Regions from separate parts of the Bacillus sp. NP247 genome, predicted to be linked through region 2. Evidence: riboswitches for the same ligand, from Rfam matches in the RefSeq annotation. Region 2 holds a riboswitch; each other region holds the start of a gene.
What was found. Region 2 has a riboswitch for S-adenosylmethionine ahead of metK (methionine adenosyltransferase). Riboswitches for the same ligand answer to the same signal wherever they lie in the genome.

Region 1: it holds a riboswitch for S-adenosylmethionine, as region 2 does, so the genes downstream of both, KPL75_RS15150 (peptide ABC transporter substrate-binding protein) here and metK (methionine adenosyltransferase) in region 2, are expected to answer to the same signal.
Region 3: it holds a riboswitch for S-adenosylmethionine, as region 2 does, so the genes downstream of both, KPL75_RS15105 (ABC transporter permease) here and metK (methionine adenosyltransferase) in region 2, are expected to answer to the same signal.

The regions. Positions count from the first base shown of each region.
Region 1 is NZ_CP076653.1:2,864,360-2,874,783, reverse strand. It holds gene KPL75_RS15200 (DMT family transporter) at 1-403, opposite strand, end outside; gene KPL75_RS15195 (LysR family transcriptional regulator) at 531-1,397, shown strand; gene KPL75_RS15190 (DUF3948 family protein) at 1,653-1,754, shown strand; gene KPL75_RS15185 (substrate-binding domain-containing protein) at 1,820-2,767, opposite strand; gene modA (molybdate ABC transporter substrate-binding protein) at 2,902-3,708, shown strand; gene modB (molybdate ABC transporter permease subunit) at 3,714-4,388, shown strand; gene KPL75_RS15170 (GRP family sugar transporter) at 4,689-5,540, shown strand; gene pnuC (nicotinamide riboside transporter PnuC) at 5,608-6,258, opposite strand; gene proC (pyrroline-5-carboxylate reductase) at 6,447-7,250, shown strand; gene KPL75_RS15155 (aldo/keto reductase) at 7,252-8,085, shown strand; SAM riboswitch class I at 8,239-8,343, shown strand; gene KPL75_RS15150 (peptide ABC transporter substrate-binding protein) at 8,479-10,119, shown strand.
Region 2 is NZ_CP076653.1:1,975,434-1,985,857, reverse strand. It holds gene KPL75_RS10475 (DMT family transporter) at 1-441, shown strand, start outside; gene KPL75_RS10470 (hypothetical protein) at 470-691, opposite strand; gene KPL75_RS10465 (ATP synthase subunit I) at 982-1,365, shown strand; gene pckA (phosphoenolpyruvate carboxykinase (ATP)) at 1,947-3,533, opposite strand; SAM riboswitch class I at 3,762-3,883, shown strand; gene metK (methionine adenosyltransferase) at 4,053-5,252, shown strand; gene KPL75_RS10450 (hypothetical protein) at 5,294-5,473, opposite strand; gene KPL75_RS10445 (hypothetical protein) at 5,480-5,659, opposite strand; gene KPL75_RS10440 (MogA/MoaB family molybdenum cofactor biosynthesis protein) at 5,911-6,420, shown strand; gene KPL75_RS10435 (molybdenum cofactor guanylyltransferase) at 6,417-7,016, shown strand; gene KPL75_RS10430 (glycosyltransferase family 4 protein) at 7,299-8,441, opposite strand; gene KPL75_RS10425 (phosphatase PAP2 family protein) at 8,454-8,984, opposite strand; gene KPL75_RS10420 (gamma carbonic anhydrase) at 9,284-9,796, opposite strand; gene KPL75_RS10415 (alpha/beta hydrolase) at 9,871-10,424, shown strand, end outside.
Region 3 is NZ_CP076653.1:2,846,654-2,857,077, reverse strand. It holds gene KPL75_RS15115 (ABC transporter ATP-binding protein) at 1-435, opposite strand, end outside; gene KPL75_RS15110 (ABC transporter permease) at 392-1,396, opposite strand; gene KPL75_RS15105 (ABC transporter permease) at 1,413-2,330, opposite strand; SAM riboswitch class I at 2,468-2,573, opposite strand; gene KPL75_RS15100 (DUF3951 domain-containing protein) at 2,748-2,963, shown strand; gene KPL75_RS15095 (hypothetical protein) at 2,980-3,483, opposite strand; gene KPL75_RS15090 (hypothetical protein) at 3,758-4,204, shown strand; gene KPL75_RS15085 (multidrug effflux MFS transporter) at 4,237-5,496, opposite strand; gene KPL75_RS15080 (DUF3981 domain-containing protein) at 5,615-7,333, opposite strand; gene KPL75_RS15075 (MFS transporter) at 7,412-7,945, opposite strand; gene KPL75_RS15070 (FAD-binding oxidoreductase) at 7,942-9,378, opposite strand; gene KPL75_RS15065 (NAD(P)-dependent alcohol dehydrogenase) at 9,579-10,424, shown strand, end outside.

The DNA.
Region 1 (10,424 bases), 890 kb from region 2:
ACATGCTCGTTATCATATACTTTTTCGGTTTTATATTTTTATATCCCCATAGAATACAAATGGAAATCATCGGCATAAGCGCCTCCATAATAGAAGCTACCATTACACCTGATTTTCCCATTAACATTTGCCCTAGAAAAATTAATACATTATATACGGTAAACGCCATCGTTCCAAAAAAGACGAGTAACTTCCCTCTTCCTTCTAAACGAAATGCTTTCTTTCCTTCTTTCATTAACAATAATACAATCAGCACTATTGCTACCGCTCCATAGCGAATAAGTGAAAAATAAAATGGATCTATGTATTCTAGTGCATGATCAGCAACAGGAAACATTGCTCCCCATGACATACTTGCAATTAAACATGCCAACGCACTTATTATCATTTGACTTCTTCTCACCGCAATCCCCCACTTCTTTCTATTTGCACAAAGAGAATTGTAAAAGAAAAAATATATCACGTAAAATGATTCAAAATGATGTTAACTATCATTTATAATGATAGTTAACATCAAGGGGGAGCATAAAATGGAATTACGAGACTTACAAATCTTCCAAAGCGTTGCCGACCGTGGTAGTGTAAGCGGCGCAGCAAAAGAGTTAAATTACGTACAATCAAATGTAACAGCACGTATTAAACAGTTAGAAAACGAATTAAAAACACTGCTCTTTTACCGTCATAAACGAGGCATGACTTTAACAGCTGAAGGTAGAAAAATGCTCGTCTATGTTAATAAAATTTTGCAAGATGTTGAAGAGCTAAAACAAGTGTTTTTAGATAGCGAAACACCATCCGGTATATTAAAAATTGGTACAGTCGAAACAGTAAGCACATTGCCGACCATTTTGTCTTCTTACTATAAGAGCTATCCAAATGTCGATCTATCATTACAAGCTGGTCTAACAGAAGAACTTATTAGAGAAGTAATCGATCACCAATTAGATGGTGCATTTATATCAGGACCAATAAAACACCCACTAATTGAACAATACGATGTTAGTACCGAAAAATTAATGCTTGTTACACAAAATAAAGCTTTTCATATAGAAGAATTTACTACGACGCCCCTACTCGTTTTTAATCAAGGATGCGGATACCGTTCCAAGCTAGAACGATGGCTTAAAGATGAAGGTTTGCTACCAAAAAGAATTATGGAATTCAACATATTAGAAACAATATTAAACAGTGTTGCACTCGGCCTTGGAATTACACTCGTACCACAGTCTGCTGTCCACCATCTTTCTAAAGCTGGTAAGGTACATTGTCATGCAATCCCTGAAAAATATGGTAGTATTTCAACGGTTTTCATACGCCGTAAAGATAGCTATATGACGAATTCAATGCGTAGCTTTTTAAAAACAATTGAAGAGCATCATCATATCAACATGCTTTGAAGGACATTCTTACACGAATGTCTTTTTTTCTTACAAAAGTGTAAGTCTTCCGTAAGCTAATTCGATAGTTGCAGGCGGCTATATTTCATATAATTAAGACATAAACCAGGGCAACAACAATTCGAAAAGGAGCGGATACGCATGATGAACAAAATGGAATCAAACAAATTTTTAAATACAATGGGCATGGTGCTATCCGCACTTGTCGATGCAAAAGCAGTTGCAACTACATTAAACAAATAAGGAGAGATTATAATGAACAACATTACTTTCAACAAATCAGACTTTATCGGACTTGCAAGTGGAGCGACTCTTCTTACAGCTTTCATTTACGCACTCGCTCAAAGTCTTGTTTAACAATTCGTTTCCCCAAACCCCTTTATATATAGAAAAAGCTGCTCGTCTTATAGACAAGCAGCTTTTTAGTTTGTTTCATATATAATTTGGCCTGTTTTCGTAATATCGTATCCGCCAATCGCTTTTAACTCATTATGAAATTCTTCCGATTGCAGAATGTCTTTCATAACTTCAATAAGCTCTTCGTTTTCTTTATTCTTCAAAATTACTAAATCATACTGTTCTTTCATTATCGGAATAAAGTCTACATTTACAATTTGCGAAACCTTTTCTGACCCTACTCCAACATCAGCTTTTCCGTTCGCAACTTGTGAAGCAACACCAAGATGATTTGATTCTTCCCATTCATATCCACTAATATGTTCTTTATTTAACTTTTGAATTCGTAATTGTTCATCGACTAGCACCCTAATACCAGAGCCTTTTTCTCGATTCACAAATTTTATAGAGGATTGGGCTATATCAGCCCACGTTTTTATTCCTTTCGGGTTCCCTTTTTGCACATAAAACCCAACATTTCTTGCCAATAAATTAATCATAATACATGGTTGTCCAACTAAAATACGCTTTACGTAAGGAATATTATACGTACCCGTTTCGCCATCAAACAAATGCAGACTAACGATACTTCCTTCTCCCTGGTACATCTTCACTAAACTCGTTAAACTTCCTTGATATGCTCTTAATATATTAGAATTGGGTAAACGATTTTCTATATGTTTTGCCAACATATCTAACGTTAGTTCTTGACCACTAATGATGCGTGTATTCGAGGTACTATTTTCGTCCTTCTTTACAGAATTAACTTGTACCTTCCCTGTTTTCATTTGCTTTATATATTGTTCTAAATCCGTTGCATCAATACGCATCTGTCTACCAACTCTATAAGAAGGCAGTTCTCCTTTTTTTATTAAGTCGTATACAGTTAATTTTGATACTTTTAATCGCTTTGCTACTTCTTCCGTTGTGTAGGAATGATGATCCATAGACGATTCCTCACTTTCTTCCTTCATTGTAACAAAGAAAAGAATATTTCTCCTATTTTTTAAAAACAACTCAATCGTTTAAATTATATTCAATTATAACTAGTTATATTTAGTTATAATTAGTTATAATTGAATATGTCAAAACGAAAGGGGATTTTTTTATGAACAAATTCACATCACGATCCATCGGGGCACTTATACTTTCTTTCCTTCTTATATTTAGTGCTGCTTGTACAAGTGGGGAAAAGAAAGAAAAGTCAGCTGCTAAAGAGGGACAAACAGTCGAACTGACTATCTCAGCTGCTGCTAGCTTACAAGATGCATTAAAAGAAATTGAAAAACAATATAAAGAGAAAGATCCTAATATTAAACTCTCTTTTAACTTCGGTGCTTCTGGTGCACTTCAACAACAAATCGAACAAGGTGCACCTGCTGATTTATTCTTCTCTGCAGCAGAGGATAAATTCCAAACTCTTGTTAAAAAAGGATTCATTAATGAAAAAGAAGGAAAAAATCTTCTTGGGAATGAACTAGTTCTAGTCGTTCCAAAAGATAGTTCTCTTACAAAATTTCAAGATTTAAAAAATGAAAAAATCAAGAAAATTGCACTTGGTACACCTGAATCTGTACCTGCAGGAAAATATGCAAAAGCTTCTCTCACACATGAAAATCTTTGGAATTATATTCAAAACAAAATCGTATTTACAAAAGATGTTCGCCAAGTGTTAACATATGTAGAAACAGGTAATGTCGATGCTGGTATTGTATACAAAACAGATGCTCTCATTTCAGACAAAGTAAAAATTGGCGAGACGGCAGCAGCTACTTCTCATGAGCCAATCCACTATCCTGTAGGCGTTATAAAAGAATCAAAGCATAAGAAAGAGGCGACTTCATTCTATGAGTATTTACAATCAAAAGATGCGCAATCTATCTTTAAGAAATACGGATTTACTGTCCTATCATAATTGCTATGAACTTTGATGCTATTTTGTCACCAGTCTTTCTATCCTTACAAGTAGCTGCATGCGCCACTATTATCGTTACAATTTTAGGAACGATTATCGGGCGAGCGCTAGCACGCTCCTCATGGCGATATAAAGTAATATTAGAAACTATTTTTTTATTACCAATGGTACTTCCACCAACTGTTATCGGCTTTTTTCTCATTATTATTTTTGGAAATAACAGCCCCATTGGAAAGTGGATAGAATCGTTATTTCAGCAGTCCATTATGTTTACATCTACTGCTGCTATCATTGCTTCTACAGTTGTCGCATTTCCGCTCATGTATCAATCAGCGAAAACAGGATTTTCTATCGCAAATGCACAAATTGAAGAGGGTGCTCGCGATCTTGGCGCCAGTGAATATCAAGTTTTTCTACACGTCACACTACCGCTTGCATTTCCTGCATTACTAAGCGGTATGATTTTAAGCTTTGTTCGTGCACTAGGAGAATTTGGTGCTACACTCATGTTTGCTGGGAATATTCCAGGTAAAACACAGACAATCCCAACAGCAATTTATATGGCCATTGATGCAAGTAATATGCAACTCGCTTGGACACTTGTAATTATCACTATCAGTATGTCACTCGTATTTCTCCTATGTATTCAGCTCATTAATAAAAGAATTACTAACTCTTAAAGCAGCTTTCGACAAAAGCTGCTTTTTTATTTCTCAGGAAATAAAATATACTATATAAAGTGACTGAATTTTACCTTTTATTAAAATATACATTCTATTTGAATTTACTTTCTAAAATAGGTAATTTCCTGTTATTATATGGAGGTGTTTGAAAAAATGAAGAAATGAAAACGCATTTATATCGTGAATTCTTCATCCTGTTTTAGCGATCGGTAATCTTCTACTCTATTAGTGGGGCATTACCGATCGTTAGAACGATATGTAATTATATTGGTATAGCAACCCGAAGGGAGTCTTGTAATGGACATTTTATTAGCGCTTCTTCCTGCAATTGCATGGGGAAACATCTTATTAGTAAGCGTAAAAATGGGCGGTGGTGCATATAGCCAAACGGTAGGTATGACAATCGGTGCTCTATTCTTCGCAACAGTTATGTATGTATTTACTCAACCAGCTTTAACAATGACAATCTTGATTGTTGGTTTTATTTCAGGTTTATTCTGGGCTTTAGGACAAGTAAACCAATTAAAAACAGTTGAAAAACTAGGTGTTTCAACTACTGTAACGATTTCTACTGGTATGCAACTTGTTGCAACTTCTATCTTTGGAGTTATCGCTTTCCGCGAGTGGACTACTACAACAACGATCGTTATGGGAACGATTGCAATCCTATTAATCGTAATTGGTGTTGTATTCACATCATTAGACGATAAAGAAAATGCACAGCCACCAGGACAATTGAAAAAAGGACTTCTTACTTTAATTGTTTCTACTTTCGGCTATCTTGTATATGTAATTATTATTCGTTGGTATAACATCGATGGTTGGTCTGCTATTTTACCACAGGCAGTTGGTATGTTCGTTGGTGCGGTTGTACTGACGTCTAAACATAAACCATTTAACAAATATGCAATTCGTAATGCTGTATCTGGTTTACTTTGGGGAACAGGAAACTTATTCTTACTTCTTTCATTACCACGTGTCGGAGTAGCGACAAGCTTCCCATTATCTCAAACTGGAATCGTTATCTCAACATTCGGTGCGATTGTCTTCTTAGGTGAAAAGAAAACAAAACGTCAATTGATCTTTATTGCACTAGGTAGTGTTTTAATTATCGGCGGCGCTATATTACTCGGTCTAACAAAAGCATAAACTTATATTCTATTAAAAAAACCCTGGGGCATATGTGCCTCAGGGGTTTTTTGATTTTAATTATTTTCTAAATATAATTATTTACATGCACTTGTCCTTTATAGTTCTTCTTCCACTCTAGCAAACCAGCTACACATATAAAGAGATTAATAACAGCTAGTATTAGCATGACATATAAACCAGTGGAAATATAAATTACAATACTAACTACGTTATATAAAATCCATAAATGCCAGTTTTCTAAGATTTTTCGACTTAGCATAAATTGAGCTACTAATCCTAATACAGCATTTAAAGCGTCTAAATATGGACTTGTTGATTCTAAATAACGGACTTGATAATAACCCCAACCAATCCAAGCAACTAAAATAAAAATTATATAAAAAGTCCACTCTTTCAAATCTAAACGAACTGTTGCTTTTACCTCTCCCTCCCCACTACGTGCAATCCAATAATACCAACCATATACATTAAATATAAATTGAAAGGCTGCCAATACCGCCATTGCATATAAACCTTGTGCAATAAAAATATACAGAAATACCGCAACAGTAATCATGCCAAATAAAAAGTTAGATATTTTTTCTCTTGCTAATAACCAAACATTAATAATCCCCATAATCGATGCAAAAATTTCAATATAACTCGATTGAATATACAATCCAACCAATACGCAAATTATACTAGAACTGAGTAAAAAAAGTGGACTTCTAACCATGATTATCTCTCCCCAGATGTGTAATAAATTACCTATCACCAGTATAAGGAATAGCTCTCCCCTTTACCATGAATTTTCTGACCCCCGTTATCCATTCCACCTACGGTAAGTCTTTTCTTTTTACAAAATTCTCTTAAAGATGATATCGTTTTTTTATAACATATCTCTACTAGAAAGGAATAAAGGATATGCCTAATAAACATCGAATTTTATTTATTGGTGCCGGTCGTATGGCAGAAGCTATATTTACTGGACTACTTACAACAAGTAAAGAATATATCGAAGAAATTATTGTTTCCAACCGAAGCAACATAGAAAAACTAATGCAATTACAAGCTCAATATGATCTATCGATTACAACTGATTGGAAGCAGCATATTAAATCTGTAGATACAATCGTTTTAGCAATGCCACCTGTCGCACATGAACAGCTATTAGCGGATCTATCCCCTCTTCTAACTAATCAATTTGTCGTGACAGTTGCTGCCGGAATCGGACCATCTTATCTAGAAGAAAGACTTCCCCAAGGGACACCTGTTGCTTGGATTATGCCAAATACAGCTGCTGGAATTGGCAAGTCTATCTCCTTATATACGACGGGACATTCTGTAGATGAAACACATCAAGAAACGTTACAACTTCTTTTAAAAGGTATTGGTACCTCACAGTTTTGTACCGAAGAGGAAGTTCACCAACTTACCGCAGTTACTGGTAGTGCACCTGCTTTTCTCTATCACTTTGCTGAAGGTTTAATTGAAGCAACGAAAAGCTATGGTATTGATGAGGAAACAGCAAAACACCTTGTCATTCAAATGATTGCTGGCTCTGCCGCTATGCTCCAGCAAAATCAGGATCCAGCTATGCTCCGCGAGCAAGTAACAACACCAGGAGGTTCAACGGCTGAAGGCTTAAAAGTTCTATATGAAAATAATTTTTCAGAAGTCATTCAACAAGCAGTTGAAGCGACCAATAAAAAAGCTAGGGGGAATTAATATGACTTTAACAAGTTTAAACGACTATACAACATTACATAACGGCGTGAAAATGCCTTGGTTCGGCTTGGGTGTTTTTAAAGTTGCAGATGGTACAGAAGTAATTGATTCTGTAAAAGCAGCTATAAAAAATGGATACCGTAGTATCGATACTGCTGCGATATATAAAAACGAAGAAGGCGTTGGACAGGCAATTCAAGAATCTGGTATTCCTCGTGAAGAGTTATTCATCACTTCAAAAGTGTGGAATAGTGATCAAGGTTACGAGTCAACATTACAAGCATTTGAAACTACATTAGAAAAATTAGGTCTAGAATATTTAGATCTATACTTAGTACATTGGCCTGTAAAAGGAAAATACACTGAATCATGGAAAGCTTTAGAGAAACTTTATAAAGACGGTCGTGTGCGCGCTATTGGTGTGAGTAATTTCAACATTCACCACTTGCAAGACGTATTTGAAATTGCTGAAATCAAGCCAATGGTCAACCAAGTGGAATACCACCCTCGCTTAGCACAAGAAGAATTACATGCTTTCTGTAGAGAACATAACGTCCAGCTTGAAGCTTGGTCACCATTAATGCAAGGGCAACTACTGGATAATCCAACATTACAAGAAATCGCTACAAAATATAATAAATCGACTGCACAAGTTATTTTACGCTGGGATTTACAAAACGAAGTTGTAACGATTCCTAAATCAATTAAAGAACACCGCATTATTGAAAATGCAAACATCTTCGACTTTGAATTAAGCTCGGATGATATGAAAGCAATTCAAGCTTTAAATGAAAATCATCGCGTCGGTCCAGATCCAGATAACTTTAACTTCTAGTAGGAAAACCACTGCCATATGCAGTGGTTTTTTTATTTTTAAAAAACTGAAAATTTAAACTATATTTCATTTGATTGACACTTCATTATCTAAGGTGTAAGATTTTGAATTATCAAAGAAACACAAAAATTAATAAAATTTATTCGTTTACTCATTGTATCAAGAGAGGTGGAGGGACTGGCCCTTTGAAACCTCGGCAGCAGGTTCATTTTGAATACTGTGCCACTTCCTGCAAGCTTTATGCTTGAAAGATAGAATGAGGGACTTCGTTTATATACGGGTGCATAACTTGTACGTAAAAATCCCTCTTTCTCAATCCGAAAAGAGGGATTTTTTATTTTTCATTTCCCTCATCATCATCCAATCTTATTAATTATCTAGGAGGAAAATCAAATGAAAAAGAAGTTTGTACCCGGTATTGCATCAGTTGTAGGAGTAAGTATTTTATTAACTGGTTGTGGTAGTTATAAAAACGAAGCGAGTGGAGCAAATGCAAAAGATGAGGCACCTAGTAAGCAAGTTTTAAACTTATCTTCACCTACTGAGATTCGAACAATGGATACAGCTCGTGCTACAGATACTGATTCTGGTCAAGTAATGAGAAATGTATTTGAAGGTTTGTATAATCTTGGTGAAGGTAATAAACCTGTTCCTGGTGTTGCAAAATCTCATGAAGTAAGTGGTGATAAAACGAAATACACATTCCATTTACGAGATTCAAGATGGTCAAACGGTACTCCTGTTACAGCGAAAGATTTTGTCTTCGCTTGGCAAAGAGCTGTCGACCCAGCAACAGCCTCTGAATATGCATTTTTATTCTTTGATATTAAAAACGCAACAAAGATTAACAACAAAGAACTTCCAGCCGACCAACTTGGTGTAAAAGCAGTTGACGACCATACGTTTGAAGTAGAATTAGAGCGTCCTGTTCCGTACTTTATTAGCTTAACAGCGTTCCCAACATTTCTACCCATTAACGAAGAATTCTTTAAAGCACAAGGTGATAAGTACGCTTTAGAAGATAATACAATTTTGTACAACGGGGCTTTTACACTAAGCGATTGGAAGCACGAACAAAGCTTTAAATTTAAGAAAAACCCTACCTATTGGGATAAAGATAATGTCAAACTGGAAGAAATTAATTTTAACGTCGTAAAAGAAAAATCAACAGAAGTAAATTTATTCGAATCTAAACAATTAGACCGTATAAAACTAACATCTGACTTCGTTGATAAATATAAAAAAGATGCTAACTTTAAAGAACGTCCGAACGTAGGCGTACAATTTTTGCGTATGAATCAACAAAACAAAGTACTTCAAAACGTTTCTGCACGCCAAGCAATCGATCAAACAATCGATAGAAAATCCTTTGTAAATACGCTATTAAATGATGGATCTACACCAACTTACGGTCTCGTACCAAAAAACTTTGCAAAGGGATCTGACGGAAAAGACTTCCGTGCTGTAAACGGCGATTTAACAAAAGTTGATACAAAAGCTGCACAAGAATTATGGAAAAAAGCAAAAAAAGAACTTGGTTCTGAAAAGATAACATTAGAATTATTAACAAGTGACGGTGACCTTGAGAAGAAAACCGGTGAGTTCTTAAAAGGACAACTAGAAAAGAATTTAGAAGGCTTAACAGTAAATATAAAACCACAACCGCGTAAGCAACAAGTTTCACTCTTATTAAAAGGTGACTACGAAATTGGAATTGACGGTTGGAGCCCTGACTTTGCTGATCCAATCACATTCCTTGAATTGTTTACAACGAATAACCCTTACAACTTAGATCATTACTCTAATAAAGAGTTTGATGACACAATTGAAAAGGTTAAAACTACCTTGGCTGGTGATGAAAAAGCTCGCTGGGAAGCGTTACTAGCATCAGAAAAAATATTGTTTAAAGACTCTGTTATCGCTCCTCTTTACCAAAAAGGCGAATCTTATTTAGAGCGATCCTTTGTAAAGGGTATTGTGCAAGTAGACTTTGCTGGTCAATTAAACTTCAAATGGGCAAAAATTGAAAAATAAAGTGAAACTTTAATCATCGTGTTTCCGCCAACTCCCATTGTTTTCTTGGCAAAATATATTAAAAGTAGATTCCTTAATATGAGTGAATCTACTTTTTTAATATATTATTTCAAAAAATTAACACTCTATTTTTATTATTGACATATAGTTCTTTCCAGTGTTAATATTCTAAATAATCAAAGAAACTAAATATTTCACCACCAAAATATAATGTCTACTATGTTGAAACATATAACGATAGATTATAGTTCAACATGTATATACATATAGAACACATGATTACCTACATACACATATTTATAATA
Region 2 (10,424 bases):
ATTACATCAATATGTTGGGGACTTTATCCCGTTTTAGCAGGGCCGCTTATTAAAAAATACTCAGCATTACGTGTTACTGCATGGTCGACATTAGTTGGAGCGGTTCCGCTCTTATTGTTAAGTGGTCCACATGTATTTGTAATGCCATTTCACATTACACACGGGATGACATGGTTTGCCTTGTTGTATTCTATTTTCTTCGTGACTGTATTCGGTTTAGTGATGTGGTATATTGGTGTTCAAAAAATTGGAGCATCACATACGATGGTATATATGTATATTACGCCGCTCGTTGCTGTCTTATTTGCTGCAGTATGGGCAAATGAATATGTATCGTTACAACAAATTATCGGTGGAATTATCATTTTCTTCGGTCTATGGTTTGTGAAATCAGAGAAAGTAGAAGCTCATTCTATCGTGCAAGAACCTATATCAAAATAGGAAAACAGATCATCTATGATCTGCTTTCCTATTTTTTTATTTTTGGTAAGAAGATGAGAAACAAGATAGCAGTAATAAGTGGAATTAAATTAAGAAAAGGAATGCGGAAGAGTGTAATAAGAATAATTCCTGGAAGAAGAACACCGAGGACAGCATAGAAAATACTATGTTCTTTCGTGTACCAATATAATGAAAGTCCAATAAGTGCAGGAACAATGAGATGAATGAGAGCCATTAAAAAATAAATCATTAGACGCCCCCTTTATTTATGTGCTTATTACATCATATCCGTATGTTCATAGATTGATATCACTTTTTTCATAATTGGACGAAAATGTTTTGAAAAACGTCACATTTATGAGGTATTCTATATTAGAAATCTTGTATAATATTATTTTCTAAAAGCATTTTAACAACATAAACATACAGTTTATGTTGTTTTTAATTTGAATGAAATGGATTTTAAGTAGCATGGACTCGAAAGAAATGAGTTATGTAGCTTTTGTTGGATAAATAAAAACCATTGAAGAGGAGTACAGCATGATTAGTATGTCACTGAGGTCGTTTAAAATTCAAATGTATTATTTGCTAGGCGCAATGTTAATAGGCTGGGCAATGACACCTTTTTCAGCACATTTTTTAGGTGCAGGCATTGGACTTATTGTAAGTATGTATTGCGTTTGGATTTTAGGAAGGCGTATCGAAAAGCTTGGAGATAGTATTGTAAAGAAAACGAAGGCACCGACACTTGGTATGTTTAATCGCTACGCAGCGGCGATCCTTGGTGCAATTATTATGTACGAAATTGAGCACCATATGGTTATGTGGGCATTTGCAGTTGGGATTATGGGTGGTTATTTCTTAATCGTTATTAATTTAGGGTATTATAGTATGAAAGATGAAGAAGAATTAACAAAGAGCTAAAAAAGATACAAAGATAAAAAGATACAAAGATAAAAAGATACAAAGATAAAAAGATACAAAGATAAAAAGATACAAAGATAAAAAGATACAAAGATAAAAAGATACAAAGATAAAAAGCCTCTTTTTAGATGGAATAGAGGATCTGGCGATGGATAGAAGCGGTCAGATCCTTTTTTAGTCCCATGCGATGTGAAACCAGAAGGAGCAAGTGAGCGTAAAACCTATTTATATGTTCGAAGCCGTGGTTTGTATGTATGGAAATCCGAGTACATCAATTGAAAATTAGGTTTGGAACTTTTCAGATGGAATAGAGGATCTGGCGATGGATAGAAGCGGTTAGGGGCTTTTTTAGCCCCATGCGGTGTGAAGCCAGAAGGATGTAGTGAGTGGGAAAATCGTTGGTGTGTTCGAAGTCGTGGTTTGTATGTGGGTAAATTAAAGAATATATAGAAAGAAGCTTACGCGAAAAACGTAAGCTTCTTTTTTATGTAAGTATGTGTAACCGTTAAGCCGCATTGGATTTTGTCGGTGAGTACGCGAAACTTTTGGCTACACGATACTTATTCATATGAGTAAATATATTAAGCAATTGGACCGCCTAAGTTAATAATATTTTCAGAAACGCTATCGAATTTTGTGAAGTTTTCTTTAAATTCGTTTGCAAGCTCAATTGCTTTCGCTTTGTAAGCATCTTTATCAGCCCAAGTTTGTTCAGGCATTAATACTTCGTCAGGTACACCTGGAACGTGACGAGGTACTTCAAGGCCAAAGATGTCGTGTTTTGCAGTTTCAGCTTTAGCAAGTTCACCGCTTAGTGCTGCTTGAATCATTGCACGAGTGTAACCTAAGTTCATACGTTTACCAACGCCATATTCGCCACCAGTCCAGCCAGTGTTTACTAAGAATACTTTTGCATCATGTTTCTCGATTTTTTCACCAAGCATTTCAGCATAACGAGATGCATCAAGCGGTAAGAATGGTGAACCGAAGCAAGTAGAGAATGTAGCTTGCGGAGATGTAACACCGCGCTCAGTTCCTGCTAGTTTACTAGTGTAACCGCTTAAGAAATGGTACATAGCTTGCTCTTTTGATAACTTACTGATTGGAGGCAATACGCCAGATGCATCAGCAGTTAAGAAAATAATTGTATTTGGATGTCCTGCAACACTTGGCAGTACGATATTGTCAATCGCATGCATAGGGTATGCGGCACGTGTATTTTCTGTTAAAGTAGTATCGTTATAGTCAGCGATTCGTGTTTGATCATCAATGACAACGTTTTCTAAAACTGAACCAAATTTGATTGCATCGAAGATTTGTGGTTCTTTCTCATGAGAAAGGTTTACACATTTTGCATAGCAACCGCCTTCAATATTGAATACACCGTTATCAGACCAACCGTGCTCATCGTCACCGATTAATTTACGGTTTGGATCAGCAGATAATGTTGTTTTGCCTGTTCCAGATAAACCGAAGAATAGTGCTACGTCGCCTTCTTCGCCTACGTTTGAAGAGCAGTGCATAGAAAGAATGTCTTGTTCAGGTAGTAAGAAGTTCATAATAGAGAAGATTGATTTTTTCATTTCTCCAGCGTATTCTGTACCACCGATTAGTACGATACGTTTTTCGAATGAAACCATAATGAATGCTTCAGAATTTGTACCGTCAACTGCTGGGTCTGCTTTAAAGTTTGGTGCAGAAACAATTGTAAACTCTGATTCATGAGTTTTTAATTCTTCTTCATTTGGACGAATAAATAATTGATGTACAAATAAATTGTGCCATGCATATTCGTTAACAACTTGAATTGGTAGGCGATAGTTGCGATCAGCGCCAGCAAATCCTTTGAAGATGAATAACTCTTCTTTTTCTTTTAAGTATTCTAAAACTTTTGTATATAATTTATTAAAATGTTCTTCAGAGATCGGTTGGTTCACGGCTCCCCAAGCAATTTTGTCAGCAACCGATGCTTCCTTCACAATAAATTTATCTTTAGGAGAACGTCCTGTGTATTTTCCTGTTGAAGCAGAAACGGCACCAGTAGAAGTTAATTTCCCTTCGTTTCGCATTAATACTTTTTCCACTAATTGCGGAACACTTAATTGAATCTGTGCATTGCTTCCGTTCAATAATTCATGTAAACCAATTTGGACATTCACAGTACTCATATTTATATACCATCCTTTTCATTTAATGAAATATTTCTCGTAATCCCCATCAAGAGTATAACACAATTATATAAATAATGTATACTATTTATTTATTTTTGTTTGTGTGAATGTATCATTTCCTTATTAATATTTCATTCTATGCGTATTGAGAAAAACTTTCAGGAAAATGTGAATATTAATTGACAAATGAATATCATTTCTTTAGTATAGGTTGGGACGGATACTCTCTTATCCCGAGCTGGCGGAGGGACAGGCCCGATGAAGCCCAGCAACCTCACTTGTAGTGGTAAATACAAGTGAATAGGTGCTAAAACCTGTGCGAGGCTAACGGTCTCGAACGATAAGAGCAAAGGGCAAAAAGCAGTATGCAAGTAGCAAATTAAACCTTTCCTCTATGTTAAGTAGGAAAGGTTTTTCTGTATGCTTGTGTGGGAGAATAAATGTATGTCGCAGTTTGTGGCAAATTAAGGATGAGTTCCGTACAATATATACAATTACTGTAGGGAGGTTTACCACATGACAAAAAAACGTCATCTGTTCACATCTGAGTCTGTAACTGAAGGACATCCAGATAAAATTTGTGACCAAATTTCTGATTCAATTTTAGATGCGATCTTAGCAAAAGACGCAAATGCACGTGTGGCTTGTGAAACAACTGTAACAACTGGTTTAGTATTGGTAGCGGGGGAGATTACGACTTCTACTTATGTAGATATTCCGAAAATCGTTCGTGAAACAATTCAAGGCATTGGTTACACACGCGCAAAATACGGATTCGATGCAGAAACTTGTGCAGTTTTAACATCTATCGATGAGCAATCTGCTGACATCGCTATGGGTGTTGACCAAGCGCTAGAAGCACGTGAAGGTCTAATGACTGACGCTGAGATTGAGGCAATTGGTGCGGGAGACCAAGGTTTAATGTTTGGGTTCGCATGTAATGAAACACAAGAATTAATGCCACTTCCAATCTCGCTTGCTCACAAATTAGCTCGTCGTTTAACTGAAGTACGTAAAGATGACACATTATCATACTTACGTCCGGATGGAAAAACGCAAGTTACAGTTGAGTATGATGAAAATGGTAAACCTGTACGTGTGGATACAATTGTAATTTCTACACAGCATCATCCAGATGTTACATGGGAAGAAATCGATCGCGATTTAAAAGAACATGTAATTAAGGCTGTAGTTCCAGCAGAATTAATGGATGGAGAAACGAAATTCTTCATTAACCCAACTGGCCGCTTCGTAATTGGTGGACCACAAGGTGATGCTGGTTTAACAGGACGTAAAATCATCGTTGATACTTACGGTGGATATGCTCGCCACGGCGGTGGTGCATTCTCTGGTAAAGATGCAACGAAAGTTGACCGTTCTGCAGCATATGCAGCTCGTTATGTTGCGAAAAATATCGTAGCAGCTGGTCTTGCTGACAAAGCAGAAGTACAACTTGCATACGCAATCGGCGTAGCGCAACCAGTATCAATTTCAGTTGATACATTTGGCACTGGTAAAGTATCTGAAGACGTATTAGTAGAACTAGTTCGTAACAACTTCGATCTTCGCCCAGCTGGTATTATTAAAATGCTAGACTTACGTCGCCCAATTTACAAACAAACAGCAGCTTACGGCCACTTCGGACGTACTGATGTAGATCTTTCATGGGAACGTACAGACAAAGCGGCTACTTTAAAAGAGCAAGCTGGTCTATAATATATGAAAAAAAGCTTTGCGCTGTGTGCGCAAAGCTTTTTTTATTTTTCTTTATTTACGATTTGGATGCACGAGCTACAATACACTTCTCCGTCTACTTCAATATACTTTTTCATATTTGTCATATCGCTCGCTGGAAACGGCATATGAATCCATACTTTTTCATACGTTTGTATTTCCTTTTCACATGATTTACAAAGGATTGGTTTCTTATGGAACATAGACGGTCAGCCTTTCAGTTGACGCGCTTTTCCTGCGCAAAAAGCACTACTCAGTAAAAATAGTGTTGCGAATATAAGACTCACTAATGTAGCGTATGGAATTGCGCCTTTTAAAGAAAAGCCGACAGTGATTGAAGCGACAAATAATAGGATGAATGTCGTTGTTAATTTTTTATAAAGTTCCATAATAAGTAGACCTCCGATTTATTTTGTAGTGTAAATTTAAAAATTAAATCTATTATGTAGAAAATATAAGGTGAGTTAAAGAGTAGCTAATGATGTGGAGTCTAATAGTATAAAAAGCACACTTTTTATTTTCCTTTTTATGGGTTTGTATACTTATATTGTATCATGCTTCATCGTTGGCTTCATACATAATTGTGTAAAGATATGTATGATAAAATGGAGAAAAGCCTTCAAGAAAGGAAAGATGAAAAATGAGCGTAACTGAACATAAAAAACAAGCACCGAAAGAAGTACGTTGTAAGATTATAACAATCTCGGATACACGTACGGAAGAGACGGATAAGAGCGGACAACTATTACATGAATTATTAAAAGAAGCAGGACATAAAGTAACCTCTTATGAAATTGTGAAAGATGATAAAGAAAGTATTCAGCAAGCTGTGTTAGCTGGTTATCATAGGAAAGATGTTGATGTCGTGCTAACGAATGGCGGAACTGGTATTACGAAACGTGATGTAACGATTGAGGCAGTGTCGGTGTTATTAGATAAAGAAATTGTTGGATTTGGTGAGTTGTTCCGCATGATTAGTTATTTAGAAGATATCGGAAGTAGTGCGATGTTAAGTAGAGCAATCGGCGGTACGATTGGACGCAAAGTAGTCTTCTCGATGCCGGGATCTAGTGGAGCAGTTCGCCTTGCGATGAATAAATTAATTTTACCGGAATTAGGTCATATTACATTCGAGTTGCATCGCCAATGAAAGTTGCAGGAATTGTATTAGCCGGCGGACAGTCTAGTCGTTTTGGAGAGCCGAAAGCATTGGTGATTTGGAAGGGAACTACTTTTATTGAGCATATTGTGCAAGTAATGGAAAGTATTTTGCAAGATGTTGTTGTTATTAGTCATATTGATATAAAAGAGAGAATAGAGCAATTAGTACAAGTTCCTGTTATAGAAGATATTCCGCATTATAAAGGAAACGGGCCACTTGCTGGAATTGTATCAGGCATGGAATACATAGAAGCAGATTGGTACGCTATTATGCCTTGCGATGCGCCAAACGTTTCGCATGAATGGTTTACTATTTTATTAGAGCAAACGAGCGATGAATATGATGCAGTCGTACCTATTATTAATGGAAGAAAACAACCGTTACTTGCAGCGTATCATAACCGTGTGAAAGAAAAGATTTATGCTTTGCTACAGGATGAAAAAAGAAGTATGGGGCAACTTTTATCACAATGTAATGTGAAGTATATCTCTGGAGAAGATGTACAAGCGAATGCGGATTGGTTTATGAATGTGAATACGAAAGAAGAATATGTGCAGGCTCAAAAAGACCTTTCAAATGAATGAAAGGTCTTTCTGATATACAGAAATTGGGGAACAATTACTGTATAAAGGTATGTGAGTAAGTTGATTTTAAGGGGAATTCTTAAAATCACTATACCGTTAAAATACTGTATAACCATATATTAATTTTTATGGTTTTTTATTACAAGTCTATTTAGTTATGTTTATTTTTGTTATAATTAATATAGAAATAAAGAAATGTTTAACCTTATGTATCATTTATTAAACTAAAATTTACGACCATCTAATAAACTCCCTTCTTTTTTTTGAAGGGAGTTTTTCTGTTTAAGCAAGTAACTCTGATGCGGTGTGCTGAAGGACTTCGTCATATTGGTCAAGTAAGCCACGGAAGATCTCATCCCAGCTTTTTGAATTTGCATAAGACGAAGCCACTATTCCCATTTGCATAAGTTGCTCTTCGTTTTGCAATAAAGAATAAATGGAGGATAGAAATGAATCCGCATTTTTGGGCAGACAAAGAACTCCAGTTTTTCCATCTATAATAATATTTTTAACCCCACCACTATTTGCACCAATGACAGGTGTACCACATGCCAGTGATTCAAGTACGACGTTCCCAAATGTTTCAGTAGCTGATGGAAATACCATTAAGTCGGAAGAAGCATAAGCTTCAGCTAAATCCTCACCTTGTAAATATCCAGTAAAGGTTACATTTGTTTTTGGCACATTTTCACGCAAAGTTTTTGCAAGAGGACCGTCTCCAGCGATGAGCCAATGAATATCGCTCCGAGCATGTGTAGTTTTAACAATAAGATCTTGCAATGTATCAATATCTTTTTCAGGAGCAAGGCGTCCGACGTAGGAAAGAATATATTTCGCTGTAATATTATATTTTTTTCGGAATAGGTCTTTATTGTAAGTTGGATGAAAGAGAGTGCAATCTACACCACGTCCCCAAATATAGAGGGCCTGAAATCCTTTTTTCTTTAATTGATGTAATGTTTCAGGAGAAGGAACAAAGTTTTTTTGCATATGACTATGAAACCAACTTAAATAGTTCCATAGCATGTTAGAGAGGAATTCGATTTTGTAATAGCGTAAATAGGCGTCGAAATCAGTATGATAAGAACCGACAACAGGGATGTTCAACTTTTTTGCATAATACAATCCACAAAGTCCCATGTTGAAAGGTGTGGCAATGTGAATGATATCAGGTTTAAAGGCAAGAAGTTCCCGTTTAATACGAGGAGTAGGAAAAGAAAAGCGACATTCTGGATATAATATTGTTAACGGGATACTTCTCATTTTGTTCACATTCGCTACGAAATTATCTTCTGCCGTATGCTGGGGGGCGAAAACAGAATAGGCGATATTTTCTCTTTGAAAATATTTAGTTAAACGTTCCAAAGTTTTCGCCACACCGTTGACTTGTGGTGTAAATGTATCGGTAAAAATGGCGACTCTCATCATATCGCTCCTTTACATGAGTGGAATGAGTTGATAAAAAGAGATGATGCCAGAGCAAGTGCCAAGGCACATGCCTACAAATACATCTGACGGATAATGAAGCCCTAAATAAATACGGGAAATACCGACGCATAGCGCTAGTGGGAATAGAAAAGCAAGCAAGCTTGGATTATAGCAAATAAATGGAATGAGGACAGAGAAAACAGCCGTTGTATGTCCGGATGGAAAAGAATGATCTTTTAATGGATGTACTGGATATTTCGCATCCTGAATTGTCAAATAAGGACGTTTTCGTGGATACCATCTTTTTAATATTTGCACAGGAATATGGCTAATTGTTAAAGAAATAGCAGTTGCAATTGCAGCTTGATGCAAATTCCCTGTTGCGAAAATTAAAAAGAAAAGTGTGAGTGCAATGGAGAAGGTAGCACCACCGATATGGGTAATATTGCTGAAAAAGATGTTTAATGTTTTTTGATCAAAGTAGCGATTAATTCCTTTGAAAATGTAACATTCTATTTTATATAGTCCACTGACCTTCATGAGATTTTTCCTCCCTCATTTACATATATATGGAGTTATTAACTTCTATTTTAATAAGATTTTATTGAGGGAATAATAATGTTTTGTAAAGAAAAAGTTAGATTTTTTCATAAAGTGAAACTATAATCAGTGGGGGTTTTGTTCATCCCCCACTGATTATTAGCCTTCACCAATCGGGCGTTTACGGGCAGCCCGACTCCCACCTAACTTCTTTGCTCCATCCGAATTTTGAGGTGGGGGTTTTACTGCCCACAAATAGCGGGGTAAAAAAAGCTGCCAGTCTTATGGCAGCGATAAAATCATTTTTGTAACGATTTATAATATTGTCCTTTTTCAACGTATTGTGTGCGGATACGTTCCATATCTCTACGGTCTTCTTCTGTTAATTCACGAATGACCTTAGCAGGACGACCGAAAGCTAACGTATTAGGAGGGATTTTCTTTCCTTGTGAAACGAGACTACCAGCACCGATGAAAGCTCCTTCACCAATTTCAGCACCATCTAATATAATGGATCCCATTCCAATTAAAGCATCTTTTTCAATTTTGCAGCTATGTAAAATAACTTGATGCCCAACGGTAACATCATCTTCTAAAATAAGAGGATACTGGGGGCTTTGGTGAAGTGTACATTGATCTTGTACATTTACTCTATTTCCAATTATCGTTGGTGATACATCACCGCGGATGACTGTATTAAACCAAATGCTAGATTCGTCGCCAATTGTCACATCGCCTGTAATGGTAACATAGTCAGCGATAAAAGCACTACTCGCAATTTTCGGATTTTTTTCTTTGTAAGGATATATCATGTAAAGCCTTCCTTTCCTAGAGACTAGTTTTAGTGTATCAAATTATGAAAAAGAGTGAAATGGGGGAGTTTCGTATGTGGAACTATGAAGCGGAGGAAGCGAAAGCCGTCATTATTATAGTGCATGGTGCTATGGAATATCATGGGCGTTATGAAGCAGTTGCAGAAATGTGGAATCATATCGGTTATCACGTCGTTATGGGGGATCTTCCAGCACACGGAACAACTTCAAGAAATAGAGGACATATCGATTCATTTGATGAATACATAGAGGAAATAAAGTTATGGGTGAAAGAAGCAAGAAAATATAGATTGCCTATTTTTTTATTTGGTCATAGTATGGGAGGACTTGTCGTTATTCGTATGATGCAAGAAACGAAAAGAGAGGACATAGATGGGATTGTATTAAGCTCGCCTTGTTTAGGAGTATTGGCTGCACCTTCCGCTCCGATTCGTGCTGCTTCAAAAATATTAAATGTCGTTGCTCCAAAATTGCAATTTGCAACGAATCTTACTGTAGAAATGTCAACGCGGAATCATGAGGTTAGAGATGCGATGGAGAATGATTCATTGTTCTTGCGCAAAGTATCAGTGCGTTGGTATAGTGAATTAATTAAGTCTATCGAGAT
Region 3 (10,424 bases), 870 kb from region 2:
CTCTGCTTCATGTATCCCTAAATCATTTAGTAAGTTAATTGCAATTTCTTTTGCCTCTTTTTTCGATTTTTTTTCATGCTGCACAATTACTTCTGTAATTTGTCTTCCCACCTTCATCGTCGGATTTAAAGATGAAAGCGGGTCTTGAAAGATAAAGGAAATATCTTTCCCGCGAATTTGATTCCATTCTGATTCCTGTAAATTAGTTAATTCCTTTGATTTGAAAGATATATCTCCATCATCAATATGAATCGATTCTTGATTTAAGCCGATAATAGATTGTGCTGTAACACTTTTTCCTGAACCACTTTCTCCTACAAGTGCAACTATTTCACCTTCGTTAATAGAAAAGGAAACATGCTTCACAATTGCTTGCTTACTATTCTCTTTTTCAACGGCCAACGTTACGTTTTCTAAAGATAAGATTTGTGCCATGTTTTTTCTCCTTTCGATTACGTTTTACGATTTTTGGATCAATTGCATCTTGCAAACCGTCACCAATTGCATTAAATGCGAACATGATGAGTGCAATCATAATTGCCGGGAAGAATAGTTGCCACCATTCTCCGCTTAGTAATGTCCCAAGTGCATCGTTCGTCATCGTGCCCCAACTTGCCGCTGGTGATTGTACTCCAAGTCCGATAAAGCTTAAAAATGATTCTGAGAAAATAGCTGCTGGAATTGTAAATGATAAATTTACGATAATAATCCCCGTTAAGTTTGGAATTAGATGCCCATATATAATTTTCATATGAGGTGTACCTAATCGCTCTGCTGCAATAACAAATTCTCTTTGTTTCAATGAAAGTACTTGCGCTCGAATGAGACGTGCCATGCCAATCCATCCCGTTAACGCAAGGGCGATTATAATTGTAAAAAGCCCGGGTTTCATAACGATTAATAGTAAAATAACAATTAATAAATATGGGATACCGTATAACACTTCAATCCCTCTTATAATCCACTCATCAATTAACGTTCCAAGACGATTACGCCCTCTCACATATCCACTAAAACCTCCGATAAGTACACCAATCCCTATATCGAGAGCTGCTGCTACCAATCCAACTGTTAATGAAATTTTCCCACCAGCCCAAGTACGCGCCCAAATATCTCTCCCTAAATCGTCTGTTCCGAACCAATGCTCACTACTAGGCGGTAAATTAGTTGCTTCTTTTACTTGTTCACTCGCAGTAAATGACGTTAAACTTTCGCCAATAAGCGAGAAAACAATAATTAGTAATAACGTCACTGCCCCTAAAACTGCTATAGGATTTGATACAAACTTGCGAAACACTTCCTTTTTTCGGCTAATCGTTTGCTGATCTTTATTTATCGTTAATTCTTTTTTCTCTTCATTCGTTAATAACTGGTCATTAATTTCATAAGCCCCCATTTAAACATCACCCTCCTTACGTAATAGAACGAATGCGCGGATCAACAATACGATGAATGATATCTGTAATAAAAATACATACAATTAATAGCGCACTATAGAAAATGGTTGTTCCCATAATCACTGGATAATCTCGATTAAAAATACTATCTACAAAATATTTTCCTAAACCAGGAATTGAAAAGATTTTTTCAATAACAAAAGTCCCTGTTAAAAGTCCAGCCATTAATGGGCCAACAAACGTAAGTACCGGAACAATCGCATTTCGAAGAGCATGTCTTATAATGATTTTCTTAATTGGTATACCTTTCGCTCTCGCTAGCTTAATATAATCACTCTGCAACACTTCAATCATATTAGAGCGAACAAATCTTGTAATAACTGCAATTGGACCTAAAGCCAATGCGAAGGATGGTAATACCGTATGTTCGAATGTTCCCCAAGACGCTACTGGTAAAAGTTCAAATTGAATAGCGAATACTTGTATAAATAGTGGTGCTAAAATAAAACTTGGAATAGAAATACCGAGAATCGCAAGCAAGCTCACACTATAATCAATTACTTTCCCATGATATAGCGCGGCAAATGTACCTGCTGCAATTCCGACTAACAATGAAATAACAAGTGCTTGTAGGCCAATAATCGCCGATGGTCCAAAGCCAGTTGTTATAATTTCTGATACACCTTGCCCTGTCGATTGCACGGATTCACCAAAATCAAAATGTACTACGCCATCTAAATAAGCAACATATTGATTCCATAACGGTTCATCAAGGTGATACTTTGCTCTCATGTTTTGTATCACTTCTTCAGGAAAAATCTTCGCATCTGATGAAAATGGATCCCCTGGAATAATATGCATAATCAAAAATGTTACTGTCGTAATAACCCATAGTGTAAATACCATAACCGATAGTTTTTTAATCACATACACTTCAATAACCCCCTAAACACGTGAATTTACTTTGTTTTATTGACGTACTTTTTCCCTTACTCCCTTTTCTCTTTTTAGAATACAAAAAGCCTTGATCTTAAAAAAATAAGATCAAGGCTTAATAAACAAAGGCCCATCACTTATCTTTCAAGACTTGCTTGCTGGAATTAGCACGGTGTTCATCTTGCAGAACCCGCTGCTGAGGTGTCATAGGGCCAGTCCCTCTACCTCTCTGGATAAGTAAATTGCTATATTATTATTTGGTTCAAATTGTATATTTCGAATTATAATTCTGAAAAAATGAAAAGTCAATCAAATTGGATATATTTAGAAAAATCAGTTTTTTAATGCAGTCATTTATCTAAATCGCAGTTTTTTGTTTATAATAAAAAGAAATGATATTAAAGGAGTTATACGATGGATCCATCACTTCTTGCTACTATAGGATTACCATTAACAATTGTTATACTTGTTATCATTGGATTTTATAAACTTTTCATTAAAAAGAAAAGCATTACTTCTTTTTACACACCCTTCGATAATATTACCGGACAAATTATTTCCGAATTTCACGAAGAGCAGAAAGTATTAGTATGCGAAGATGAAGATGGCGATGGTAAGAAGAAAAAATAACCTTGCACACGCAAGGTTATTTTTTCGCTTCTGTTTGAAAACGTTTATAGTATGTCGATGCTGTTGCAAAATTAATTTCTATATCACGAATTAATGATGAATCTTCTTCTTTAGCTAACTTCTGTAATTTTTTCATCGCTTGTTCCGATTCATTCAAGAAACCAACATATACCTCATGTTCTTGCTCTTTCGACTTTGGAACACGAATTTCTTTACGTATATTATCAATATCTTCTAACATGCTCGTCGTTACCTTTTGCACATCTTCTTTATATGTAGCATTCGTTATTTCCTTACCGCCCTTTTCTTTTGCCACTTCAAATAACTGTAACGCCTTATTAATTTCTTTATTTATTTTCGTATCATATTTTTCATGTACTGCGCTGTATTCTTTCATTTCTTCTGTTTGCTCAGTGGATTGCTCTACCTTTTCTTTCGGTTCTTTCGTATCTTTATTTCCATTACATCCTGCTAGAAGGATCATACTTCCCATTACAGCAATACCCAAAACCTTCTTCATCTCGAATTCTCCTTTTATCTACAGCTACTACTAATTATAGTTTCTTTTATCTCCAATTGTTATTATACCGAGAACGCCCCACTTTTTACACTTAAGACGATATCTTAATATACATACCAACATTTTTGTCACAGTATCGTCACTTTATGCAAATAACTTTTGCATCACTTTACTACATCACCTTACAAAACTGTAAGCACACATAGAGAACAAACCATGCTAGACTTACATATGCATAAAGTAAGCGTAGTTCAGTTTGTAAGGAGAATCATCAATGTACAATACAATACCCTTTATGGGCGAAGATATTCGCGTCCTTATTCGCGAAAAGTCACTTCATATTGAAAATACAGAGAGCCTTCGCCGCGTATTAAAGAAGAAGCATGCTCCATTTAAGCTGGCCCAATATTTAAAGCAACAACATATAAATCAATTTCATACTGTGCTAAATATATCCGATAAATCTTTAACAATCGAGATTATCGGTCATGTCTACATTGGAAATTTTGCAGATGTCTTAAAAGAAATTCCACGCATACCGAAGATTGCTCCTATTATCGTTGAGAGGGCATATAGAATTACAGATCATACTGATATTATTGATTGCGGGGAGAAAGAGGTCGACAGTAACCGCTGGGTATGGGATAAACTTGCTTTCTTATATGATGCGATCATGAATAATATGTATGAGTTATTTCAAAAAAATGAAAAAAAGAGCTGATTCAAAGAAATGTTTGAATCAGCTCTTTTGTATTAAGCTTCTAAATTTTTATTTTGTTGCAGTTCAAACTGCTTCTCACTTCTTCTAGCCATAAATAGATAACATAATACGGCACCAATTTCACAAAGAGCTATAACAACACCCATCGGTAATGCTGTATTACTTCCACCAATACCTACTAGCGGTGCTACAAGTGCTCCTGAAATGAACTGTAATAAACCTAGTAAAGCTGATGCTGTTCCTGCTGCTTGTTTTTGATTTCTCATCGCTAACGAGAAGCCGGTTGTTGATACAACCCCAACACTTGATACAACAAGGAATAGCGAGCATAAAACACCGATTAGCCCTATTCCAAGTGCGATTGTAAGTAGTAACGATAGACCGCCAACAGCCGCAATAATAATACCAGCAACAAATAAAGTTTTCTCATTAACTTTCCCCGCTAAGCGGCCAGTAACTTGGCTAGCAATAATAATACCAATACCGTTAATCGCAAAGAACAAACTAAACTGTTGTGGTGATGCCCCGTATATATTTTGCAACACAAACGGTGAACCAGAAATATAAGCAAACATTGCAGCTGTTACTAATCCTTGTGACAATGCATAACCCATAAATAAACGATCTTTCAGAAGCTTTCCGTATGTCGCCAGCGTTCCCGACAAACCACCTGTCTCTCTTTCTTCAGGAGGTAATGTTTCACGTAATACGAAAGTAGCTGATATTAGCATGAATACACTAATTGCTCCAAGGACGATGAAGACGCCGCGCCATGATGTGAACTGTAATAATTGCCCTCCAATAATCGGTGCCAAAATAGGTGCTGCTCCATTTACTAACATAAGTAATGAGAAAAACTTCGTCATTTCAGAACCGGAATACATATCACGTACCATTGCACGTGATATAACAATCCCGGCTGATCCTGAAGCTCCTTGTAAGAAGCGCAATAAGACTAAAGTCCAAATAGATGGCGCAACAGCACAAAGCAATGAAGATGCAACATAAACAATAAGAGCAATAATAAGAGGTTTGCGCCTTCCATAAATATCACTAATTGAACCGATAAACAATTGTCCTACTGAAAGCCCAAGCAAACAAGCTGTCAATGTAAGCTGCGCAAGGGATGCACCTGTCTGTAAATCATCTGTTAACTTCGGTAAAGAAGGCAAGTACATATCAATAGATAATGGCCCAATTGCCGTAAGTGTCCCTAATACAAGAATCATCCATAACCTGTTTGTCTTTACAGGTTTATATACTTCGTGATTAACTCCATTCACTTTTTTCATTCACCCTTTCATATAAAAATCTAATCGTAACAATTATAGTTACAACATAAATATACGTCAAGTATACCGTATTTCCCTGTTTAATAATGTAAAAAAAAGCGATAGAATCTCTACCGCTTTACTTTTTTAAATTACTATTTGCAAATTTAGATACAGATGCCATCATTTCTCCTGTGTCTAAATATGTGATTTGAATTGGATCTCCTACTTCTGTAAACATTGCATATGGGAATTTCTTCGCCGGTACCATGAATACTTTTTGCTCGTTTTCTAATAGTACGTACACAATCGTATTTTCACCTGATTTTTCTTTATACACACGTTGTACAGTACCTTCTTTTTGCGCTTCTTTCCCATTTGAAGTCGGTCTAAATGAATCACCACTTCCGCTCAGCGCATTTTTATAATTCTCAAGTGCTTCTTTTTGCGTTGAACCTGTTGCAAACACTTTTGCATTAGAAGCATATATAACAGTATGAGCACGTACTAATCCCCCGTCATCAATAACCGGTACAATCCAAGAAGGTTTACCATATACGTTATAAATAACCGGCATTGTTCCATGCCATTTCTCTCTCTTAAAGGAATTATCCACTACTTCTGTAGCAGCCGAACCGTCCATAATTCCCTTCACTTCTTTTCCGTTATAGTAATACAACTTTCCTGTCCGTGCATCAACTAATGAGTAACCTAGGGCAGAATCTACTCCTTCTTTCGGAGAGGTAAAGTCTGTAAAGTAATACAGTTTACCATCCTTTCCGAAGATTGGCGTAACGCCTTCCTTCGTCCCCCACTCAGTCGGAATCTTCATGTCAGTTTGTGAGAATTTCGTATTCCAAAATCCGTGAATGTATTTTCCGAAGTACGTATTTAACGTAGATGCTGTTTCATGATTTAATACACCATCAACGAATTTAGGTGCATTCCCTTTATCATATCGTTTCACATCACCTGTTTGTGCATCAACAACGACAACGCCTTCTACTTCAAACCCTGATCTTCCTGAAATAAACTCACCGTATGTCATTGTATAATACGGTTTTCCTTTATCATCAACTTCAAATTTTGGTTTCCCTTTAAAAACTAAATCTGGCTCTGCTTTTCGAACGACACGTTCTAATTTATTACCGAAAAACATGCTTGGTACATACTTCATTTTATATCCAAGATGTAATTTCGCTTCCGCATCAGGATTTGTACCTGACATTGTTACGTAACCTGGAATTGTTTCCGCTTTACGTGCTTTAAAAAATCCCGAAACTTCTATCGGTGCTACATACAAGGCTTCACCATTTACCATTTGTGGCGTTAATTCCCCTAGCTCAAAATAAGCTACTTTCGGAATATCACCAAATACCTTTTTCATTTTATTTTCCGCTGTTTTAGGCGGAACTGTAAACGGTTGATCATTTTCAGTAAATGGCTCTGAAATATCTTTCTCTACCTTCACGACTGAATCATATTTCTTTTGCGAGATTACTATATCGTGCAAATAACCAAAATAGCCGTAACTTGCGAGTAAAACAAACATTAGAAGTCCTTTTAACATACCTTCTAATTTCCCTACCTGCTCTTGTGAAAATAAAACAAGCCCAATTAAAATCGCTACTGCAACAGAATAATGAGTAAGAATAGAATCTGCTCGATCATCAATTAGCCAAAAATATTCATAGATTGCAATACCTATCCAAAATAAAACAGGAATAACTAAAATAGATGATTTCTTACCCTTTACAACTTTCTCATTTCCTCCTTTATCCACCGCGCGAATTTTATTACCGCTTCTAGTCCATGGAATCAAAAACAAAGTGAGAATAGCTAAAACTATAAATTTCATCAAAGGCAATGTCCCCTTTTCTTTTGTCTTCTCCATAAGTATAACAAATAAAGGGTAATCAGGTAAAAATGGGTATGATTATATTTTTTTGCTACTTAATACAATTCCACTCACTGCATATAAAATAGATGCTATATAAAAAATGGTGCCAATCGTAAAGAAATCTACTAAATATCCCGTTGCAATAACCGCTACTGCTCCTCCAACCGATGTCCACACATGATATTTTCCAATTTCATAACCAGCTTTTTTCTGTTCTACCTTTCGTGCTAACGATGTCTTCTCCGTATTACGCTGCACAGCACCTAAAATACCCATTAAAATTTGGAGAATATATACATGCCAAACCTCTGTTGCAATAGGGAAACAAAGCATTAATATAGCCATGGACCATGCGTATATAATTAATAACTTTCTATCACCTATCCTATCAGAAGTTCTTCCAACTAACGGATATACTAGAGCTGAAGTTAAGGCAAATAAACCGTACGCCCAGCCAAATTGCGAGAAGCTATTCCCAACATTTCGAAGCAATAGAATGTAAAAAGGAAATACCATACTTCCCGCCATCATAATAATGCTTTGTGACGCTACAAATCTTCTATATGTCATTTGCTATACTCCTTATAAAATAAATTCACAAACCTTTCCTCTGGGTCTACTTCCTTCTTCTTCTGAAGGAATTCTTCTATACGAGGATATGCTTTCTTTAGTTGCTCCTTTGCCGGATAAGAATAATACGGTAAATAATAACTTCCATTATGCTTTAACGTAACATCAATCATCTTTTGAATGACCACTTTTGTTTTCTTTATTTCATCCTCAGAACGCCCTTGATTAATTAGAAGCACAAGCGCAAACATATCATCTTTCGCATAAGATAGCACCGCATTCTCATTCTTTTCTACATAGCGGATTGTAATGTTAAGAAGGTTTAATTCCTCTTCATTTAAAACACTTCGCAAATCATCTATATACTCTGCAAAACCATCTATCGGTACAAAGTACTCTTGTAAAACTTCGGTCAAGTTTGGATTATCGTATTCCATAAAAGCACTATCAGATCTCATTACGTTATTTCGCGTTTCGTACTTACCATCTGTACGTTCAAAATAACTTCTTTGTATATCCCAAAATGCGCCCTTTCCCCAGTCACTATAACGTGATAACCCAAGTAAGAATTTCGGCGCAGCTATAATATTTTCTTCTTTTAATTTGCTGTACTCTTTCAACTTCTGTTGATCTTCTGCCAGTACATAATCTGTCACATACATCTCTTTTAAAAATGAATTTGGGGCAACAGAAATACGTGCTAAATGCATACGTATATTCTCATCCCTTCGCACTTTATTCTTAAAGTATGAAGAGTATTCTTTATAATCTAGTACTTTCGTATGAGTTTCATACAATTCATCGTTTGTTAACTGCAGCGTCACATCTAAAATCACACCAAACAATCCATATCCCCCAATTACATACGGAAACAAGTCAGCATTTTCTTCTCTACTTACATCACGTACTGTACCATCTGCCATTAACAATCTGAACGACTCTACTGTATCAATCAATGCTTCATGACGAATATCACGCCCATGCACATTTACACTTAATGAACCACCAACAGTAAAAATATTTTGAGATTGCATCACTTGAACTGCAAGACCATATGGATTGATTTTCTTTTGAATGCCATTCCATGTGACACCACTTTGTACCCTAATCCTCTTCTTCTCCGGATCAAACTCTAATATTTTGTTATATCCTTTCATATCAAGCATCGTACCGTTCGGATAATACGTCTGTCCGCCTTGGCTATGTTGCATACCTGCAATCGAAATCTTCTCTCCAGAAACATTTGCATCTTGCACTAGCTTTTTTAATGAGCCCTCATCCTCAGCATCTTCAATACGTTTAATTTTCGTTGGAAGCAACTTTCCTACATCACTCATAATAGGATGATCCAGTTGCTCTTTGTATACATATATAGATGTTGTGAGCAACACTGTATACGCTACAATTACAACCGCTATTTTTCTTTTTTTCAAATGGCACTCTCCTCGTTTGAAATTCTAATCTCACTAGTACTTCTCTCTATGCTTATTGTACCTACTTTCTTAAAAGGAAAATACTACACTGTAAAAAAGAACTATCTTTCTTTTACTTATTATGAAGCGAAACTATACGCATGATTTAAAAAACATTTAAATATGATGTAGAGGAAAATAACTTAATTCAGGAGGTTGCTATGAAAGCAATTATTTGCACAAAATACGGGCCACCTAACGTTCTCAAGCTTCAAGACGTAAAGAAACCTACTCCTAAAAAGAATGAAGTATTAGTTAAGATTCACGCAACAAGTGTAACAACTGGCGATTGTAGAATGCGAAGCTTTACTAGTCCACTTTTATTTTGGATTCCTATACGACTTGTATTAGGACTTAGAAAACCGAGAAAACCTATACTGGGAGTAGAATTAGCTGGAGAGGTTGAAGAAATAGGAACAGATGTGACTCAATTCAAAAAGGGAGATTCCATCTTTGCATTAACAGGACTTAACGTTGGTGGCTATGCTGAATACGCATGCGTACATGAAAGTGGATTGATAGCATTAAAACCTACCAATGTGACGTATGAAGAAGCGGCAGTTATTCCTTTCGGCGGAACTTCAGCATTACATTTTCTGAGAAAAGGGCACATAAAAAAGGGACAACAAGTACTTATATATGGCGCTTCCGGATCAGTAGGTACCGCTGCTGTGCAACTTGCTAACTATTTTGGCACGACTGTTACAGCTGTTTGTAGTAATTCAAATTTTGAGCTAGTGAAATCTTTAGGGGCTGATAAAGCAATTGATTATACGAAAGAAGATTTTACTGAACGAGGCGAGTGCTACGATATAATATTTGATGCAGTTGGAAAGTATAAAAAATCCCTTTGTGAAAAAGCATTAACGCCTAATGGAAAATACGTATCTGTTAATGGCACAATCGCAAAGGTCAGCAAAGACGATATGAGTCTATTAAAACAACTAGCTGAAACAGAAAAGCTAAAACCTGTTATTGATAGAACTTACCGATTAGAAGAAATTTCA